4 regions of the Pantoea sp. S18 genome follow, and region 4 is predicted to be linked to each of the others. Evidence: predicted binding sites of a transcription regulator. Region 4 holds the regulator's gene; each other region holds the start of a gene.

Region 1 (4,525 bases), 800 kb from region 4:
GACATGACGCCGGTGCTGGTGCTCACCGCCCGCGATACTGTGCAGCAGCGCATTCAGGGATTGGACAGCGGCGCGGATGACTATTTGCTGAAACCCTTTGATCTGCAAGAGGTGCTAGCACGTATGCGCGCCATTACCCGCCGTCGTCACGGTGCGGCAGATTCTCTGCTCGGCAGCGGCGATGTGCAGATCGACATTATGACGCGCGAAGTGCTGTACAAAGGTCAGCGCGAACAGCTCACCGCACGCGAATATGCCCTGCTCTACGCCTTGCTGGAGCGACCCGGCGCGATCCTCTCACGCGAACAGTTAGAAAACCGCATTTACGGCTGGGGCGAAGAGGTCAGCAGCAACGCGGTGGATGTACTGATTCACGGTATGCGTCGCAAACTGGATAACGAAGTGATCCGCAACGTACGCGGACTTGGCTGGCGGGTACCGGCAATATGAAACCTTTCACCTTTATGCGCTCGCTGCGTAACAAACTGCTCGCCACGCTGGTGATTCTGCATCTTGCGATGATTGGCGGCGTCACCTGGTATTTCTATCACTGCTACGGCGACATGATGGGCACCATGAAGGACGATCAGCTCGCCAAGATCGCCGATGCCTGGGCCAGCAGCCAACGCATGCCCGCACTGATGCCGATGGTGATGCATGAAGAGAAACTCAAAAGCACCTATATCGTTCAGCTGTGGGACGAGAGCAACCATCTGCGCGCCAGCTCGTGGCCGGGCCTGCATGCGCCGTTGCAGCTGAAAAAAGGCTGGACCGATTTGAAAGTCGGTGACTGTGGCGACGACTGTGAATGGCGTGTTTACACGCGGCCCGGCGAGCTGGGCAGTGAAATCGGCAATATTCAGGTGCTGCATAATATCGGCTACATGAAAAGTATCATGGTTAAGCGGGCGCTCTCCGCCATCATTCCGTTGGTGCTGATGATGCCGCTCTCACTGATTGTGATATGGCTGGTGGTGCGGGCGATAACGCGCGATTTGCGCGTGGCGTCGCGCCATATCGCAGCCCAGGAAACCCTGCATCCGCATAGCGTTTCACCTGATGGCTTGCCGGATGAAGTGCTGCCGCTGGTGGCAGCTTACAACGCTTTGCTGGATAGACTGCGCGCGGCATGGTCATCGCAGCGCCAGTTCCTCGAAGATGCGGCGCATGAGCTGCGCACGCCAGTCACCGCCGTGACTTTGCAGCTGGAGAATCTGCGGCAACATATTCAACCCGGTGAAGCCAGCCGCCAGTTCGATCAGCTGGAAGCGGGCGTAACGCGCACGCGCCATCTGGTGACGCAGCTGCTGAATATCTCACGTCAGGAAGATCAATCGGTGGTCGCCACGGTAGAAAGCATCGAGCTGGACGACCTGTTGAAAGAGAGCATTGAGCAGCTGATGGTGGTGGCAGATAAGCGCGGCATTGATATCGGCTTTAACGGCACCACGCATTATCGCCTGCACGCCAGCCGCTCCGATCTGCGTAGCCTGTTCGATAACCTGATCGGCAATGCGATGCTGCACACGCCGGAAGGTAGTTTGGTCGATGTGCTGCTGCATCGCGTCGGCAATCACACCGTGGTGGATATCGTCGATAACGGGCCCGGCATGGCGGAATCCTTTATCGAACGCGCCTTTGATCGCTTCACCCGTTCACCAGATGTGCAGGCGCAAGGCAGCGGCTTAGGCTTATCGATTGTGCGCAGCGTGGCGCAAAAGCATCAGATGCAGGTTGCGCTGTCGAACCGCCACGATCAGCAGGGCCAGATTGCCGGCCTGCAGGTGCGCGTTACACTCCCATAACCCCGCAAGGTCGCCATTCATGGCGACCTTGCAACCTATCGCACCATCCCCTCAACACCTTTTTCCCGACGAACGCGACAACGTAAACGGTTGCGGGGTTCCATTCGCCTCACGGCCTTTATGTGATAATGATCACATTTTCAGTGAATCAAACTGCAACACTTTTTGACAAACGTGACCAAAATCTATTTTCTATGCCTCTGTTACAGGCACATTACGCAAGCTTGAAAATCTGGCGACACAGACCGGATACGACAACTCACTGCCCATCCCCTGGGATCAATTTCACCCGATCGCGGCGACGGCCCGGCGATCAAAAGCATGTGGTTAACAATAATGAAATATAAAGCGTTGATAGCAGGGGCCTTATTGGCCAGCAGCTGGACTGGTGCGGCACAAGCGGCAGACAGCGATCCGCAGTACGTTTCTGACTGGTGGCATCAGAGCGTGAACGTGGTGGGCAGCTACCACACCCGTTTTGGACCACAGTTCAACAACGACGTGTATCTGGAATACGAAGCCTTTGCTAAAAAGGATTGGTTCGATTTCTATGGCTACCTCGATTTGACCAACTTCTTCGGCGTGGGCAACAGCAACGCAAACGGCGTGTTCGACCACGGTTCGCCGATGTTCATGGAAATTGAGCCACGTTTCTCGATCGATAAGCTGACCGGCACCGATCTCTCTTTTGGTCCGTTTAAAGAGTGGTACTTCGCCAACAACTACATCTATGACATGGGTCGCAACAGCGATAGCCGTCAGAACACCTGGTACATGGGTCTCGGCACCGACATCGATACGCACAGCGATATCGGCCTGTCGCTGAACGTTTACGCGAAATACCAGTGGGAAAACTACGGTGCGGCGAACGAAAACAGCTGGGATGGTTATCGCTTCAAGGTGAAATACTTTGTGCCGATTACCGACCTGTGGGGCGGCAAGCTGAGCTATATCGGCTTCACCAACTTCGACTGGGGTTCAGATCTGCGTGATGAGTCCGATCGTTCACGTACCAGCAACTCGATTGCATCGAGCCACATTCTGTCGCTGAACTACGATCACTGGCATGTTTCAACTGTGGCGCGTTACTTCCACAACGGCGGCCAGTGGGCTGACGGCCAGGAGCTGAACTTCGGTAACGGTCCGTTTGAAGTGAAATCGACCGGTTGGGGTTATTATTTGGTGGTGGGTTACAACTTCTAATCGCGTGAAACGGTCGCCATGGGATGGTGCAGCCGGTAAGAAGGTCGCCATGAATGGCGACCCTACGGTGTAGGGTGCGCATTATGCGCACCGTTTTAATGACGATGATGAAAGCCAACTCATTAATGCACACCTGGTTGAACACCGCACTCACCTAAATCTGCGGCTTATACGCATTCACCATCCACGGCACGCCGAACTTATCGGTCAACATGCCAAAGCCATTGGCCCAGAACGTCGGAGCCCAGCTTTTCGTCACTTCACCGCCCGCTGACAACGCCTCAAACCAACGCTTGCCTTGCGCCTCATCCGGCGTGGATAAACTCACGGCAAAACCGCCATACGCCGCCTGCGGTGCGCCGTCGCTCATCATAATCTCGCCCTGCCCGATGCGCAGATGGGCATGCATAATCTGCTCCGGCGAAAAGCTCACGCCCGAGATACAACCTTCATCCTCAACCGGCGTTTCATCCGGCATATCGCCATAAGTCATCTTGAACAGCAGCTCGCCATCGGTGGCGTCGAGGTAGAAGGCAATCGCCTCTTCGCAGCGACCGCTGTAAAACACATACGGGGTAACTTGCATGGTCTGTACTCCATAAAGGGAACGTCCACTGCAAGTGTAGTGCGCATTATTTATACAGTTGCGAGCCAGGCCGCACTCTTACCTTTGCTGACAGTAGCGCCGAAACAGCTGCGCCATATAGGCGCTCATCGGCGTCAGCGCGGTGTCTTTGCGCTGGATAAGATAGAAAGTGGCTTTCGGTAAGGGTTCGTCGAGTTCGAGGGAAATCAGCTGGCCGCCGTGCGTCGGGTCTTCAATCACATCGCGCGAAATAATGCTGACGAAATCGCTCTGCGCCACCAGGCTGGTGCAGGCCATAAAGGTCTCGCAGGTGACGACGATTTTCGGCGCCATGCCACGTTCGCCAAACAGATCGTGCAGCAGCCGATAATAGCTCCCTTGCGGCGTCGGCATGGTCCAGTCGCAATGCTGCAGCTCGGCCAGCGTGCGCGCGTGCGCCATCGGATGCCCTTTGCGCATCACCACCTGATAATCACGCTCCATCAGCCGTTCAAACACCAATTCCTGATCGAGATGATTTTTATCATAGGTGTTGATGGTGAAATCCAATTCGCCCTGACGCAGTTCATGCACCATCGAAACCAGCTGGCCTTCAACAATTCGCACCTTAACCAGCGGATACTCGCGATGAAACTGATTGATCACCTGCGGCATGACGGTGCGCGCAATACTGCCGCCCACGCCGATGTTGACGCGCCCGCCGGCTAATCCCAGCCGCTGCTGAATATCTTCCTGCGCCACCCGCAGCTCTTCCAGAACCAGGCTGGCGTGCTTAAAAAAGTTATCACCGATATCGGTCAGCGTAACGCCCTGCTGTCGCCGCTCGAACAGACGCGCGCCCAGCGCCAGCTCCAGTTCCTGAATCGCTTTGGTCAGCGCAGGCTGTGAAAGTCCGGACAAGCGGCTGGCGGCGCGGATGCTGCCCTGACGC
Region 2 (4,525 bases), 320 kb from region 4:
GGGCTCTGGCTGGCAACCACGGCGATCAGCACGATCAATGCAATCAGTGATTTCTGCTCCAGCAGCCAGGCTTTGCTGAACCAGCGACGGCTGGCGGGTAAGGTTTGGGTGCTCATACAACTAACTCCTCGCTGTGTTGCTTACCGACTGCCGCCGCCATCAGGGATTCCTGGGTAGCTTGCTCACGGGAAAATTCGCCACTCAGATGGCCTTCATGCATCACCACGATGCGGTCGCTCATGCCCAGCACTTCGGGCATTTCCGACGACACCAAAATGATGCTCAGCCCTTCGGCTTTAAACTGGTTAATTAACTGATAAATTTCTTTCTTTGCCCCGACATCGACGCCGCGCGTTGGCTCATCAAGAATCAACACATCAGGGCGCGTCATCAGGCCGCGCGCAATCGCCACTTTTTGCTGATTACCGCCGGAAAGCAGGCCAATTGGCTGCTCCATTGAAGGGGTTTTGACGTTGAACAGGCGGATAAAATCGCCCACCGCCAGCTGCTCGTCGCTGTGTCTCAGGTTGCCCGCGCCGGTGCTGAAATAGCGCAGCGCGGTCAGCGACATGTTCTCTTTCACCGACATGCCCAACACCAAACCATCGCGCTTACGATCTTCGGAGATATAAACGATGCCGTTCGCCAATCCGTCTTGCGGGGAGCGGGTGGTGATTTCGCGGCCATTCAGCGTGACTTTACCTTTACTGCGCGGCAGCGCGCCGTACAGCACTTTCATCAGTTCGGTACGTCCCGCGCCCATCAGGCCCGACACGCCAAGGATTTCCCCTTTGCGCAGCGTAAAGCTGACGTCATCAACGCCCGGACCGCTGAGGTTTTCAACTTTTAAGCGGATCTCACCCGGCTGTTGATCGATACGCGGATATTGATCTTCCAGCTTGCGGCCGACCATCATCTCGATCAGGCTCTCTTCGCTGAGATCGCACACCGCACGCTCGGCAATAAACTGCCCATCGCGGAACACGGTGACGTCATCGCAAATCTCGAAGATCTCTTTCATGCGGTGCGAGATATAGACGATGCCGCAGCCCTGCGCTTTCAGTTCGTTGATGACGCGGAACAGCGACAGCGTTTCGGTATCGGTCAGCGCATCGGTCGGTTCATCCATAATGATGACTTTCGACTCGAAGCTGAGCACTTTGGCGATCTCCACCATCTGCTGATCGCCAATCGACAAATCGCCCACCAGCTTGTGGCTGTTGAAGCGCAGATTGAGGCGCTTTAATAGCGCATCCGCCTCGGCGTACATCTTTTTCCATTCGATGCGGCCAAAGCGGTTAACAAATTCGCGGCCAAGGAAGATATTCTCGGCGACGGTCAATTGCGGAATCAGGTTAAGTTCCTGATGGATAATGCCAATACCCGCTTCCTGCGACGCTTTCGGGCCAGAGAACGCCACATCCTTACCGAGCCACTGCATAGAACCGGCATCCATGCTGTATATGCCGGTCAGCACTTTCATCATGGTGGATTTGCCCGCGCCGTTTTCGCCCACCAGCGCCATTGCGCGTCCCGCATAAACGGCGAGCGATGCGCCATTCAGCGCTTTAACGCCAGGAAACGACTTTTCAATCCCTTTGAGTTGCAATAACGGTTGCATAGCGGCCTCAGAAGGTCACGCCGGCGCTCAGGATGACATTCGCATACGGAGAACACTCTCCGCTGCGAATGACCGCCTGACTACGCTGCGTTTGTTGTTTGAATTGTTCATGGCTGGTGTAACGGATGGTGATGATATTTCCCTGGTGCTGTTGCAAGGCTTCGAGCACGGCGAGCAGTGCGCTATGGAGCTGCGGATTGTGCTGCTTAATCTCCTCCGCCATCAGGGCGCTTTCGACCTGCATCTCCTGCGTGACAACCTCAACCACCTGTAAAAATTCGGGCGTACCCGGCGTTAACGCCAGATCGATGCGCTGTGGACCAGCCGGAATCGGCAAGCCTGCATCTGCAATCGTCAGCGTATCGGTGTGCCCCAGGCGAGCAATCACATGAGAGACTTCAGCGTTTAACAAGCGACCTTTTTTCATTTATTCCACTCCACAGCGAAACGTTTCGCTGATCGGGAGTGTATAAAATGCGCACGGCAACTCAATGGCGGCATCACGGAAATGTGATCGCCATCGAAACGTTTCGCTTGTGCCAGAGAGAATTTGAGTTTGGTGGGATGTTGGAGCCGCTGCTGCGGCCCCGAAGCAGGGATTAAGGCAGTTTACGTACCTGTTTCACGTCCAGTTCGATGGAGTTGAAATCTTTATCCAGTTCGCCGGTCAGTTCAACCTGATCCTTCGGCGTGATGGTCAAACCGTTCCAGCGTTTATGATCGATCTCGACCTTCATGGTGCCGGTGGCATCACGGAACTGATAATCCTCATCACCGATTTGCTTCTCAAGCGTACCGCGCACGGTGATCCAGCTATCGTCCTTCATCTCTTCGGCCTGTTTCACCGTGACAACGCTGGTGTTATCGGCTTTGAAACCACCAGACTTCACCTGCGTGGAGGGTGCATTCGGATCAACAAAGCCACCTTGTTGAGCGGCAAGAACCGGCGTGGCGGCCAGAGCGATGATAGCTAACAGGGCTGCAGATTTTTTCATATGTCACCTCTTTTCCATGAATGTGTTGGTTTACGGGAGCTATTTCACCACAAGGTTCTTAACAGGATCTTAAGAGAATCCGTTGAGCTAACATTCATGAAAAATAGTCTATTTGCTGGGACTTTCGCTGTACAAGAGTGATTGTGCTTCGTATAACTCCGCTTAACAGAAGGAGAGTTGATGCGCATTTTACTGATTGAAGATGACACGCTGATTGGCGACGGTTTGAAAGTCGGGTTGACCAAACTCGGTTTCAGCGTGGATTGGTTTGTCTCCGGCGAAGCCGGATTTCAGGCGTTGGCGGCCGCGCCCTGGGACGCGGTGGTGCTGGATCTATCGCTGCCAGAACGCGATGGTCTGGATATCCTGCGTCAGTGGCGCCAGCAAGGACAGGATGTGCCGGTGCTGATTCTTACCGCGCGCGATGCGCTCGATCAGCGCGTGCAAGGATTGCAGCTCGGCGCTGACGATTACCTGTGCAAGCCGTTTGCATTAACAGAAGTGGCGGCACGCTTGCAGGCGTTGATCCGTCGCCGTCACGGCCAACTGCAGCCAGAACTCAAACACGGCAAAGTGGTGATGGCGCCCGGCAGCCACAGCGTGCAGTGCGATGGCGAAGCCGTCAGCCTGAAGAGCCGCGAACTGGCGCTACTGGAGCTGTTTCTGCGCAATCCTGGCCGCGTGCTGACGCGCAGTCAGCTGGAAGAAAAGCTCTACAGCTGGGATGAAGATGTCTCCAGCAATGCGGTGGAAGTGCACATTCATCATCTGCGCAAGAAACTCGGCAGCCAGTTTATTCGTACCGTACACGGCGTCGGTTATACGCTGGGAGCGGCGGAATGAGTCTGTTTCTGCGCCTCGCCATCGGCTTTGTGCTGCTGATTATGCTGTGCGGCGGCCTGGCCAGCCTCAGCTCCTGGCACCAAACCCGCGATACGGTAGACGAGCTATTTGATACTCAGCAAATGCTGTTCGCCAAACGTTTAATTACGCTCGATCCCACCTCGCTCCAGGACGAAAAACTGCCTAAAACCAAGTCGATCCTGCGTCATCATCGTGGCGATCAGGATGACGATGCGCTGGCGTTTGCCATCTTCAGCGCTGACGGCCAGCCGCTGCTCAATGACGGCGAAAATGGGCGTGATTTACAGTTTGATTACCAACGTGATGGCTTTACCGATGGCCGCCTGCGCGGCGACAAAGATAGCTGGCGCTTGGTGTGGCTCACCTCTGCGGATAAGCGTTATCGCGTGGTGGTTGGGCAAGAGTGGGAATACCGCGAAGATATGACGCGCGATCTGGCACTCAGCAGCCTGCTGCCGTGGCTGATCGCCATGCCCTTTATGCTGCTGTTACTGCTGGCGCTGGTGTGGTTCGAGCTGCGCCCATTGAAACGCCTTACGCTTTCACTGCACCAGCGTGCGCCGGATGATGCCACGCCATTACCTGAAACGCGCCTGCCTAAAGAAGTGAAGCCGCTGGTGGTGGCGCTCAACGGCTTGTTCAGCCGTATGGCGCATCTGGTGCAGCGCGAACGTCGCTTTACCTCCGATGCCGCCCATGAACTGCGCAGCCCGCTGGCGGCGCTGCGCGTGCAGAGCGAAGTGATTCAGCTGGCCGATGATGATGAAGCGATGCGTAAACGGGCGATTCAGCAGCTGGACAGCGGCATTGTGCGCGCCACGCGTTTGGTGGATCAGCTCTTAACGCTGTCACGCGTGGAAGCTGACGATCTGCGCAGCGAGTTTCAGCCGGTGGCGCTGGCGCCGCTGCTGCAAAACCTGCTGGCGGAGCACTTCCCGCAGGCGGAACAACAAAACACCGCTTTGCAGTTCACCAGCCACGCCGAACCGGTGATGAACGGTCATCCGCTGTTGCTGGGATTGATGGTGCGGAACCTGCTGGATAA
Region 3 (4,525 bases), 460 kb from region 4:
GTCACGATATCAACCTCAGCAATCAGCGCAACGATGTCATCGCTGGTGCTATTGACGGCGCTGACGCCTGTTACGATTTCGACTTTTGCCTGCTCGCCAACCACATGAACCGGATACTCATGACGGGCGTTAAGGGCATCAAGTACCACCTGATTGACGTCAGCAAACACCAGCTCGATGCCGGCATCCGCCAGTAACTTACCGATAAAACCGCGACCAATGTTACCTGCTCCAAAATGTAACGCTTTCATAAATTTGACCCATATCAAATGACGAAAGGGCGGGCAAGTCCGCCCCGGAAATGTGGGACGGGCTTACCCGCCCCAGGGAAGGTAAAACGTGGTATTACGCTTTAACGGTGTTGCCTGAGAGCAGGTCCAACACGTCCTGCACGCTGGTGGTATTCGCCAGCTTCTCAATCACGCTGTCATCATCCAGCGCGTTGGTCAGGCTGGTAATCACCTGAATGTGCTCGTTATTGCGAGCGGCGATACCAATCACCAAACGCGCCACGTCTTCTGGCTCATCACCAAACTGCACGCCTGCCGGATACTGACAGAACACCACGCCGGTTTTCAGCACGCGGTCTTTCGCTTCTACGGTACCGTGTGGCACAGCAATGGATTCACCGAGGTAAGTTGGCGTCAGCTTTTCACGTTCCAGCATCGCTTCAACATATTCCGGCTGCACGTAGCCGCCTTTCACCAGCTGCTCACCCGCAAAGCGAATCGCCTGCTCTTTATGGGTGGCGCTCAGGCCGAGGAACACGTTGTCTGCACCCAGTTTGAACAGGTGCGCGTTGCCTTCGTCGTAGCTGTCAGCCAGCGTGGTCTGCACGGTTTCGCGACGCGCTTCACTGCGGTTAGCGGCAACCAGACGTTCGGTCAGGTTGCTATACAGTGCGCTATCGAGGAAGTTGTTCAGCGAAATGTGCTGCGCTTGCGGTGCCTGACGCATCGCACGTTCGGTCAGATCGCGGTGGGTTATCACCAGATCGACGTCGCCCGGCAGCGAGTTAATCGCCGTGTTGGTGACGGAGATATTGCTCAGACCCGCGTCCTGCACTTTCTTACGCAGCACGCCTGCACCCATCGCACTTGAACCCATACCGGCGTCACAGGCTACGATGATTTTGCGTACGTGGTTCAGGTCAACGCTCATCGCGTCGCCAGCAACCGGTGAACCGGCAACAGCCTGACCTTTCGACTGCGCTTTCATATCCTGCATGCGCTGCGTCGCCGCTTCGATATCGTCATCTTCTTTCACTTTGCTGGTTTTCAGCAGGATTGAAGAGACCACGAAGGAGACGGCAAATGCAGCGATGATGGCCGCGATGTTCGCGAAGTAAGCGCCTTTTGGCGTCATCGCCAGCACGGCCAGGATGGAACCTGGAGAAGCAGGAGAAACCAGGCCGCCGTTCAGCAGCGTCAAGGTGAACACGCCAGTCATACCGCCAAGGATAACTGCCAGCAACAGACGCGGCGCCATCAGCACGTATGGGAAGTAAATTTCGTGGATACCACCCAGGAAGTGGATGATCGCTGCACCGCCTGCAGATTGTTTAGCGCTACCGCGACCAAACATCATGTAGGCAACCAGCACGCCCATACCCGGACCTGGGTTAGCTTCAATCAGGAAGAAGATTGATTTGCCGGCCTCGCTCGCCTGCTGGATACCCAGTGGAGAGAAGATACCGTGGTTGATGGCGTTGTTGAGGAACAGGATTTTCGCCGGTTCAACAAAGATCGACGTCAGTGGCAGCAGGTTGTTCTGCACCATCAGATTCACGCCAGCGGCGAGAATGTGTGACAGGCCTTCAACCAGTGGACCGATTGCCAGGAACGCTAACAGCGCCAGCAGCATACCGATGATACCGGCCGAGAAGTTGTTAACCAGCATCTCGAAGCCGCTTTTGATCTTGCCATCAACGGCGCGGTCAAAGGACTTGATCGCCCAGCCGCCAAGCGGGCCGGCAATCATGGAGCCGAGGAACATCGGCATATCGGCACCGACGATCACGCCCATGGTGGTGATTGCACCGACCACGCCACCGCGATCGCCGCCAACCAGACGTCCACCGGTGAAACCAATCAGCAGCGGCAGCAGGTAGGTGATCATTGGGCCGACGAGTTTCGCCAGCGTTTCGTTTGGAATCCATCCGGTTGGGATGAACAGCGCAGTGATGATACCCCATGCGATAAACGCACCGATGTTAGGCATCACCATATTACTCAGAAAGCGACCAAAGCTCTGAACCTTGACCTTTACTGATGAGGACATAAACCCACCCCTTATTGAGACGCGCTGCAATAAGAGAGCGCGTTTGTTTTTGTTTGAACGTTACGGCGGGGGCCGTGGCATTACTGTATGCACGCGGACTCTAGCACTAGTTTATTACGCTGCGTAGAGCAGCACCTAAGTGTGATGCAGATCACGCTAAGTTGGGGTGGTTGGGGTGCAATAAGGTGATGCTGATCACAAAAAGACGCTGTAAGAAAGCAACGATGCCGAAAAATTAAGCAAAACAAGATGATGAATGTGACTTAAGTCACCTTTTGCAGTAGGTGCTTTGTTGTGTAAATGTGATCAATGTCACAAACTATTTTTGGTCGAAAATGCGCCAGATCACAATATGCTGCAGCAGAAAAGTGAGCTGTAAGGAAGTGACGAAATTCTGAAAAGAAACGAATGGCTTGTAGGGTCGCCATTGATGGCGACCACTAAAATATATCGGCTGTTATAACCCGCCTTGCACCGCATTTTGCGCTTGCGTCAGCGCCTGCGCATTGCTGGAGAGATTGCTCATCAGCGTGTTGTACTGCGTTGCCTGATCCTGCGTTGGGAACTGCACGCCGCCATCGTTGAAGGTTACGCGTGTGCCTTGCGATTGCAGATAGTCGCCGGTTTGCACCGCCGCCTGGCTCAGCGCCTGCAGCTGTGGCAGCAGCGGAATCAGCGTGCTGGCTGGCTGCGTTACCACTTTGGTAAACGCGGCGTCGTAGACTTTCTTCAGGTCATCCGGCTGTTTCAGCGTGGCTTTGCTGCTGTCCGCCTGCATTTTGGCGCTCTGAATCTGCTGGGTCAGCACGCTCAGATTACCGCTGGCCTGGCGCAGGCTATCGCGGCGCGTCAGGTAATCCTGCGGTACACGAATCGCCGCTAACTCATCAACCACCGGACGCATACCTTGCTCAATCGCCTGATTGGTCTGCTGCGAGAAACCATACAGGATGGCGTAATCGCTGGCGTAGTTACCGAAGGTCTGCTTCTGATTTTCACTCAGGCTTGGCAGATGTTCGCCGCTGCGCATCACTGTGTTCTGAAGGAAGTCACTGAACGCTTTACGCTGATCGCCCTCTTTGTCGCCACAGGCCGTAAGTTGCAGCACGACCAAGGCACTGACCATCAGCATGCCGGTGCGCATCCAGATGCGGGAAATTCCTGACGCCATGATTAACTCCTGTTATGGCAAATTCGATTCGGTGGGAATGGTCCTAAAGGATAGTGCAATGGCCTGGCGGGTACAACGGGCGGCGTTTGCCTGGTGCGCATAAATGCGCACCAGGCAAGGAAATAGCGGAATTCGTAGGGTCACCATTTATGGTGTAATGCCGATCAGCTAAGCACAAAGCGACTTTCGTTCGCCTCTTGCTGAGGCAGTTGCAGCACCTTCGTGCGGCGACCGAGCAGAGGACGCCTGGCCGCGCCCTCTGCACTCCCGGGCCTTGCGCCAGCCCAACCCGCCGCTGCGCGGTACCTTCACTCATTCACGATTCCTGACGGACCGGTGTCGATTCGCTCCTGCTCAGCGCCACCTCTCGCCGCATCCATGCGGCTCGCCCTGGAATCCCTCGTTCGCTCAGCGGGTTCGGATGTCGCCTCAACACCCGCGCTGCAGCAACAATGCATTTTCCTGGCTCACAATCGCTGCAAATCCCGTAGGGTCACCATTTATGGTGACCGTTTTAACACGTTAAATCAGAACACCAGCGCCTGCCCATCCTTACGGCTTTCGGTGGCGGCGATGTAGAAGCCTTGCGGATCGCGCACAATCGCCTGCGCACCGCCGAAGTTATAGCCGAGCAGCGGATCTTCCAGCGTAATTTGATGCCCCATCTCGCGCAGCTTTGCCTGCACGTTACGGTCGATGCCCGGCTCAACCACCACCGCACGCCCTTGCTCAACGCGCCAGCGCGGGGCATCAATCGCTGCCTGCGGGTTTTGCTTGTGCTGCATGATGCGCAGCGCCATCTGCAAATGACCTTGTGCCTGCATCGGGCCGCCCATCACGCCAAACGACATCAGCGGCTGACCGTCACCATCGAGGGCAAACGCCGGAATGATGGTGTGGAACGGACGCTTACCGCCGGCCACCACATTGGGATGCTGCGGATCGAGTGAGAAACCGCAGCCACGGTTTTGCAGGCTGATGCCGGTGCCCGGCACCACCACGCCAGAACCGAAGCCCATGTAGTTTGACTGTATAAAGGAAACCATCATGCCGCTGGCATCGGCGGTAGAGAGA
Region 4 (4,525 bases):
CTCGAAGCGGAGACGCTGGAAAACCTGATTGAGACCTTCGTGTTACGCGAAGGCACCGATTACGGCGAGCAGGAACGCAGTTTGCTGCAAAAAGTCGCCGATGTGCGCCGCCAGCTGGAGCGCGGCGACGTGGTGCTGGTGTGGTCGGAACTGCATGAATCGATCAATATTATGCCGAAGGGTGAATTCCGCGGCTGATGCACCCTGCGGCAATTCGTGGTAACAATGCTCATCGCCGGACCTCACAGGGAGCTCTGTTATGTCAGCCAGGCATCCAATTATTGCCGTCACCGGTTCCAGCGGCGCCGGAACCACCACCACCAGCCTCGCCTTCCGCAAGATTTTCCAGCAGCTGAATCTGCATGCGGCGGAACTCGAGGGCGACAGTTTCCATCGCTTCACGCGTCCCGAAATGGACATGGCGATCCGCAAAGCGCGCGATCTCGGTCGCCACATCAGCTACTTCGGCCCGGAAGCCAATGATTTCGGCCTACTGGAGCAGACGTTCAAACATTACGGCCAAACCGGCCTCGGCGAATCACGCAAATATCTGCACACCTACGATGAAGCGGTGCCGTGGAATCAGGTGCCGGGTACTTTCACGCCGTGGCAGCCGCTGCCGGAAAACACCGATGTGCTGTTTTATGAAGGCTTGCACGGCGGCGTGGTCACGCAGCAGCAAAATGTGGCGGAGCATGTCGATCTGCTGGTTGGTGTGGTGCCGATTGTTAACCTTGAGTGGATTCAGAAGCTGGTGCGTGACACCGGCGAGCGCGGACATTCACGCGAAGCAGTAATGGATTCGGTGGTACGTTCGATGGAGGATTACATTAACTTCATCACGCCGCAGTTCTCGCGCACCCACATTAACTTCCAGCGCGTGCCGACCGTTGATACCTCAAATCCGTTTGCCGCCCGCGAAATTCCCTCGCTCGACGAAAGCTTCGTGGTGATTCATTTTCGCGGTCTGGAAGGCATCGCGTTCCCCTATCTGCTGGCGATGATTCAGGGATCGTTTATTTCCCACATCAATACGCTGGTGGTGCCGGGCGGCAAAATGGGATTGGCGATGGAGCTGATTATGCTGCCGCTGGTTCAGCGACTGATTGAAGGGAAACGGATTGAGTAGGTTTGGTGCGGGCTGTGAAAAGGGAGGCATGAATGCCTCCCCTACGACCGATTACAACTCGACAACCTCATAGCTGTGGGTAATTTCCACGCCTTTACCAAGCATGATCGCCACCGAGCAATATTTTTCTGCCGACAGGTCAACCGCGCGCGCAACCGCTTTATCGCTCAACGCTTTGCCGCTGACAATAAAATGCAGGTTGATGGTGGTAAAAATGCGTGGCGCCTCTTCACGGCGTTCTGAGGTGAGTTTCACTTCGCAATCGGCCACATCGCTGCGCCCTTTTTGCAGGATCGACACCACATCAATGGCGCTACAGCCGCCTGCGGCCATCAGCACCATCTCCATTGGACTTGGCGCTTTATCACCGGAATTACCGTCCATTAATACCTGATGGCCAGATGAGGATTCTCCGAGAAAGGTAAGACCTTCCACCCATTTCACTCGTGCCTGCATTATTCTCTCTCCTGAAGCGGCGGTTTTGCCGCCAGAGTACGCTTTCACCTGACAAACAGCAATCCAGAGTAATCCCCCTTTTGCTGAAGCGAGACAACACAAGACAGCTCGCAAAAGCTGTGCTACAAACAGTGCTGAAAATATTTTCGTCATCACAGACGAAGGCCGGAAGAATCAAAAGCGTAGCTTAAGAGTCCACCCGGAATAATTTTTCCATTACTGGAAACGCTCGACGATTAAACCGCCTGACAGGGAAAAATGCCCCCTGTATTTTGGGCACGATTACAACAGAGGATAATAGCGAATGGTTCTCGGCAAACCGCAAACAGACCCTACACTCGAATGGTTCCTGTCCCATTGCCATATTCACAAATATCCATCCAAAAGCACGCTCATCCATCAGGGTGAGAAAGCGGAAACGCTGTACTACATCGTAAAAGGTTCCGTAGCGGTACTGATTAAAGATGAAGAAGGCAAAGAGATGATTCTCTCCTACCTCAATCAGGGAGATTTCATCGGCGAACTCGGTCTTTTCGAAGAAGGCCAGGAACGTAGTGCCTGGGTACGTGCGAAGTCTGCCTGCGAAGTGGCTGAAATTTCATACAAAAAATTCCGTCAGCTGATTCAGGTAAACCCGGATATTTTAATGCGACTTTCGTCGCAAATGGCGCGTCGTCTGCAAGTCACATCTGAGAAAGTGGGCAACCTTGCCTTCCTCGATGTAACCGGACGTATCGCGCAAACGCTGCTAAATCTGGCCAAACAGCCAGATGCGATGACTCACCCAGACGGGATGCAAATCAAAATTACCCGTCAGGAGATTGGTCAGATCGTGGGCTGCTCACGCGAAACCGTGGGCCGTATCCTGAAAATGCTGGAAGATCAGAACCTGATCTCCGCACACGGTAAAACCATCGTCGTTTACGGCACCCGCTAATTTCTTCTCACCCACGGCGTGATGGCAACATCGCGCCGTTTCTATTTGCGATGAGCTGATGTGGCGCCGAATCATCTATCATCCCGAAGTTAACTATGCGCTGCGGCAAACGCTGGTGCTGTGCCTGCCTGTGGCTCTCGGCTGGCTGTTTGGCGATCTGCAAAAAGGTCTGCTGTTCTCGTTAGTGCCTGCCTGCTGCAACATGGCGGGGCTGGATACGCCGCACAAACGCTTCTTCAAACGCCTGATTGTGGGTGGTTCGCTGTTTGCCACCGGCAGTTTCCTGATGCAAATCCTTACTGCTTACCAGATTCCGTTGCCGCTGATTTTGCTGGCGCTGCCGCTGCTGATTGGCGTGACCGGCGAAATCGGTCCGCTGCATGCGCGCTTACTGCCCGCAACGCTCATCGCCGCCATCTTTACGCTCAGCTTAGTGGGACGCATGCCGATGTGGGTGCCGCCGCTGCTCTACATCGGCGGCACGCTGTGGTACGGCTTATTCAACTGGTTCTGGTTCTGGCTGTGGAAAGAGCAGCCGATGCGCGAATCGCTCAGCCTGCTGTTCCGCGAGCTGGCCGATTATTGCGATGCCAAATATACCTTACTGACGCAGCTGACCGATCCAGAAAAAGCGCTGCCACCGCTGCTGGCGCGTCAGCAAAAGGCGGTCGATCTCATCACCACCTGCTACCAGCAAATGCATATGCTGTCGGCCAGCCGCGATAACAGCCACAAACGCCTGACGCGCGCTTTCCAGGTGGCGCTGGATTTACAGGAACACATCTCGGTGAGTTTGCATCAGCCTGAAGAGGTGCAGAGGCTGGTTGAAGAGAGCCACGCCGAAGCGGTGATTCGCTGGAACGCCAAAATCATCTCGGCGCGACTGCGCGTGCTGGCGGATGCGATTCTCTACCATCAGCTGCCAGACCGTTTCCACATGGAGAAACAGCTCGGCGCGCTGGAGAAAATTGCGCGCCAGCATCCGGATAATCCGGTCGGTAACTTCTGCCTGTATCACTTCAGCCGCATCGCCCGCGTATTGCGTACGCAGAAGCCGCTCTACACGCGTGACCTGATGGCCGATCGCCAGCGCCGTTTGCCGCTGTTGCCGGCGCTGCGCAGTTATCTGTCATTCAAATCCACCGCGTTGCGCACGGCGGCACGCTTCGCCGTGATGCTGATGTTTGGCAGCTCGCTGGCGCTGTTCTTCAACATCCCCAAACCTTACTGGATTCTGATGACCATCATGTTCGTCAGCCAGAACGGTTACAGCGCGACGCGCGTGCGCATCCAGCACCGTGCACTGGGCACCTTTGCCGGTTTGCTGATCGCCGCCGCCTCGTTACGGCTGGCGGTGCCGGAATCAATCACGCTGCTGTTTATGCTGGGGATCACGCTGGCGAGTTATCTGATTACGCGTAAATATTACGGCTGGTCGATGATTGGCTTCACCGTCACGGCGGTGTATTCGCTGCAGCTGCTGTCGCTCAACGGCGCACAGTTTCTGCTGCCGCGCATGATGGATACCTTGATGGGCTGCTTGATTGCCTTCGCCGGGATGATTTGGCTGTGGCCGCAGTGGCAAAGCGGGCTGCTGCGCAAGAACGCGCACGATGCGCTGGAAGCCTATCAGGAAGCTCTGCGAATGTTGTTGGGACCGGAACAGTCGCCGGAGAAACTGGCATATCAGCGCATGAAGGTTAATCAGGCGCACAACGCGCTGTTCAACTCATTGAACCAGGCATCGAGCGAGCCAGGCTTTAATTTGCAATACCTGAAAGATATGCGCATGTGGGTTACGCACAGTCAGTTTATCGTCGAGCATATTAACGCCATGACGATTCTGGCGCGTGAGCACACCATGTTGACGGCGAAGCTAGCGGAACGTTATCTGCAATCCTGTGAAATCGCGCTGCAGCGTTGTCAGCAGCGGCTGGCGTATGACGGGCCGGGCAACGACAGCAATATTCTGGAAGCGCCGGAGAATCTCAATGAAGGGCCGG

What was found. Region 4 encodes CRP, which controls carbon source genes, mostly activating them, when cyclic AMP is high. Its sites were predicted from a motif close to ATGTGANNNNNNTCACAT; they were not measured.
Region 1: the regulator CRP is predicted to act here: its motif matches at 1,926-1,943, upstream of VIJ98_RS01870 (nucleoside-specific channel-forming protein Tsx).
Region 2: the regulator CRP is predicted to act here: its motif matches at 2,130-2,147, upstream of rbsD (D-ribose pyranase).
Region 3: the regulator CRP is predicted to act here: its motif matches at 2,464-2,481, upstream of VIJ98_RS00455 (PTS mannitol transporter subunit IICBA).

The regions. Positions count from the first base shown of each region.
Region 1 is NZ_CP142688.1:428,394-432,918, reverse strand. Features, by position in the region: gene VIJ98_RS01880 (response regulator transcription factor) at 1-450, shown strand, start outside; gene VIJ98_RS01875 (HAMP domain-containing sensor histidine kinase) at 447-1,805, shown strand; gene VIJ98_RS01870 (nucleoside-specific channel-forming protein Tsx) at 2,142-3,008, shown strand; gene yjdN (VOC family metalloprotein YjdN) at 3,163-3,594, opposite strand; gene VIJ98_RS01860 (LysR family transcriptional regulator) at 3,673-4,525, opposite strand, start outside.
Region 2 is NZ_CP142688.1:4,250,614-4,255,138, forward strand. Features, by position in the region: gene rbsC (ribose ABC transporter permease) at 1-116, opposite strand, end outside; gene rbsA (ribose ABC transporter ATP-binding protein RbsA) at 113-1,621, opposite strand; gene rbsD (D-ribose pyranase) at 1,629-2,048, opposite strand; gene VIJ98_RS19825 (YgiW/YdeI family stress tolerance OB fold protein) at 2,221-2,616, opposite strand; gene qseB (quorum sensing response regulator transcription factor QseB) at 2,797-3,459, shown strand; gene qseC (quorum sensing histidine kinase QseC) at 3,456-4,525, shown strand, end outside.
Region 3 is NZ_CP142688.1:93,162-97,686, forward strand. Features, by position in the region: gene mtlD (mannitol-1-phosphate 5-dehydrogenase) at 1-251, opposite strand, end outside; gene VIJ98_RS00455 (PTS mannitol transporter subunit IICBA) at 346-2,280, opposite strand; gene VIJ98_RS00460 (DUF3053 domain-containing protein) at 2,738-3,451, opposite strand; gene VIJ98_RS00465 (gamma-glutamyltransferase family protein) at 3,979-4,525, opposite strand, start outside.
Region 4 is NZ_CP142688.1:3,926,501-3,931,025, forward strand. Features, by position in the region: gene VIJ98_RS18310 (YheU family protein) at 1-198, shown strand, start outside; gene VIJ98_RS18315 (phosphoribulokinase) at 260-1,129, shown strand; gene VIJ98_RS18320 (OsmC family protein) at 1,181-1,585, opposite strand; gene crp (cAMP-activated global transcriptional regulator CRP) at 1,890-2,522, shown strand; gene VIJ98_RS18330 (YccS/YhfK family putative transporter) at 2,581-4,525, shown strand, end outside.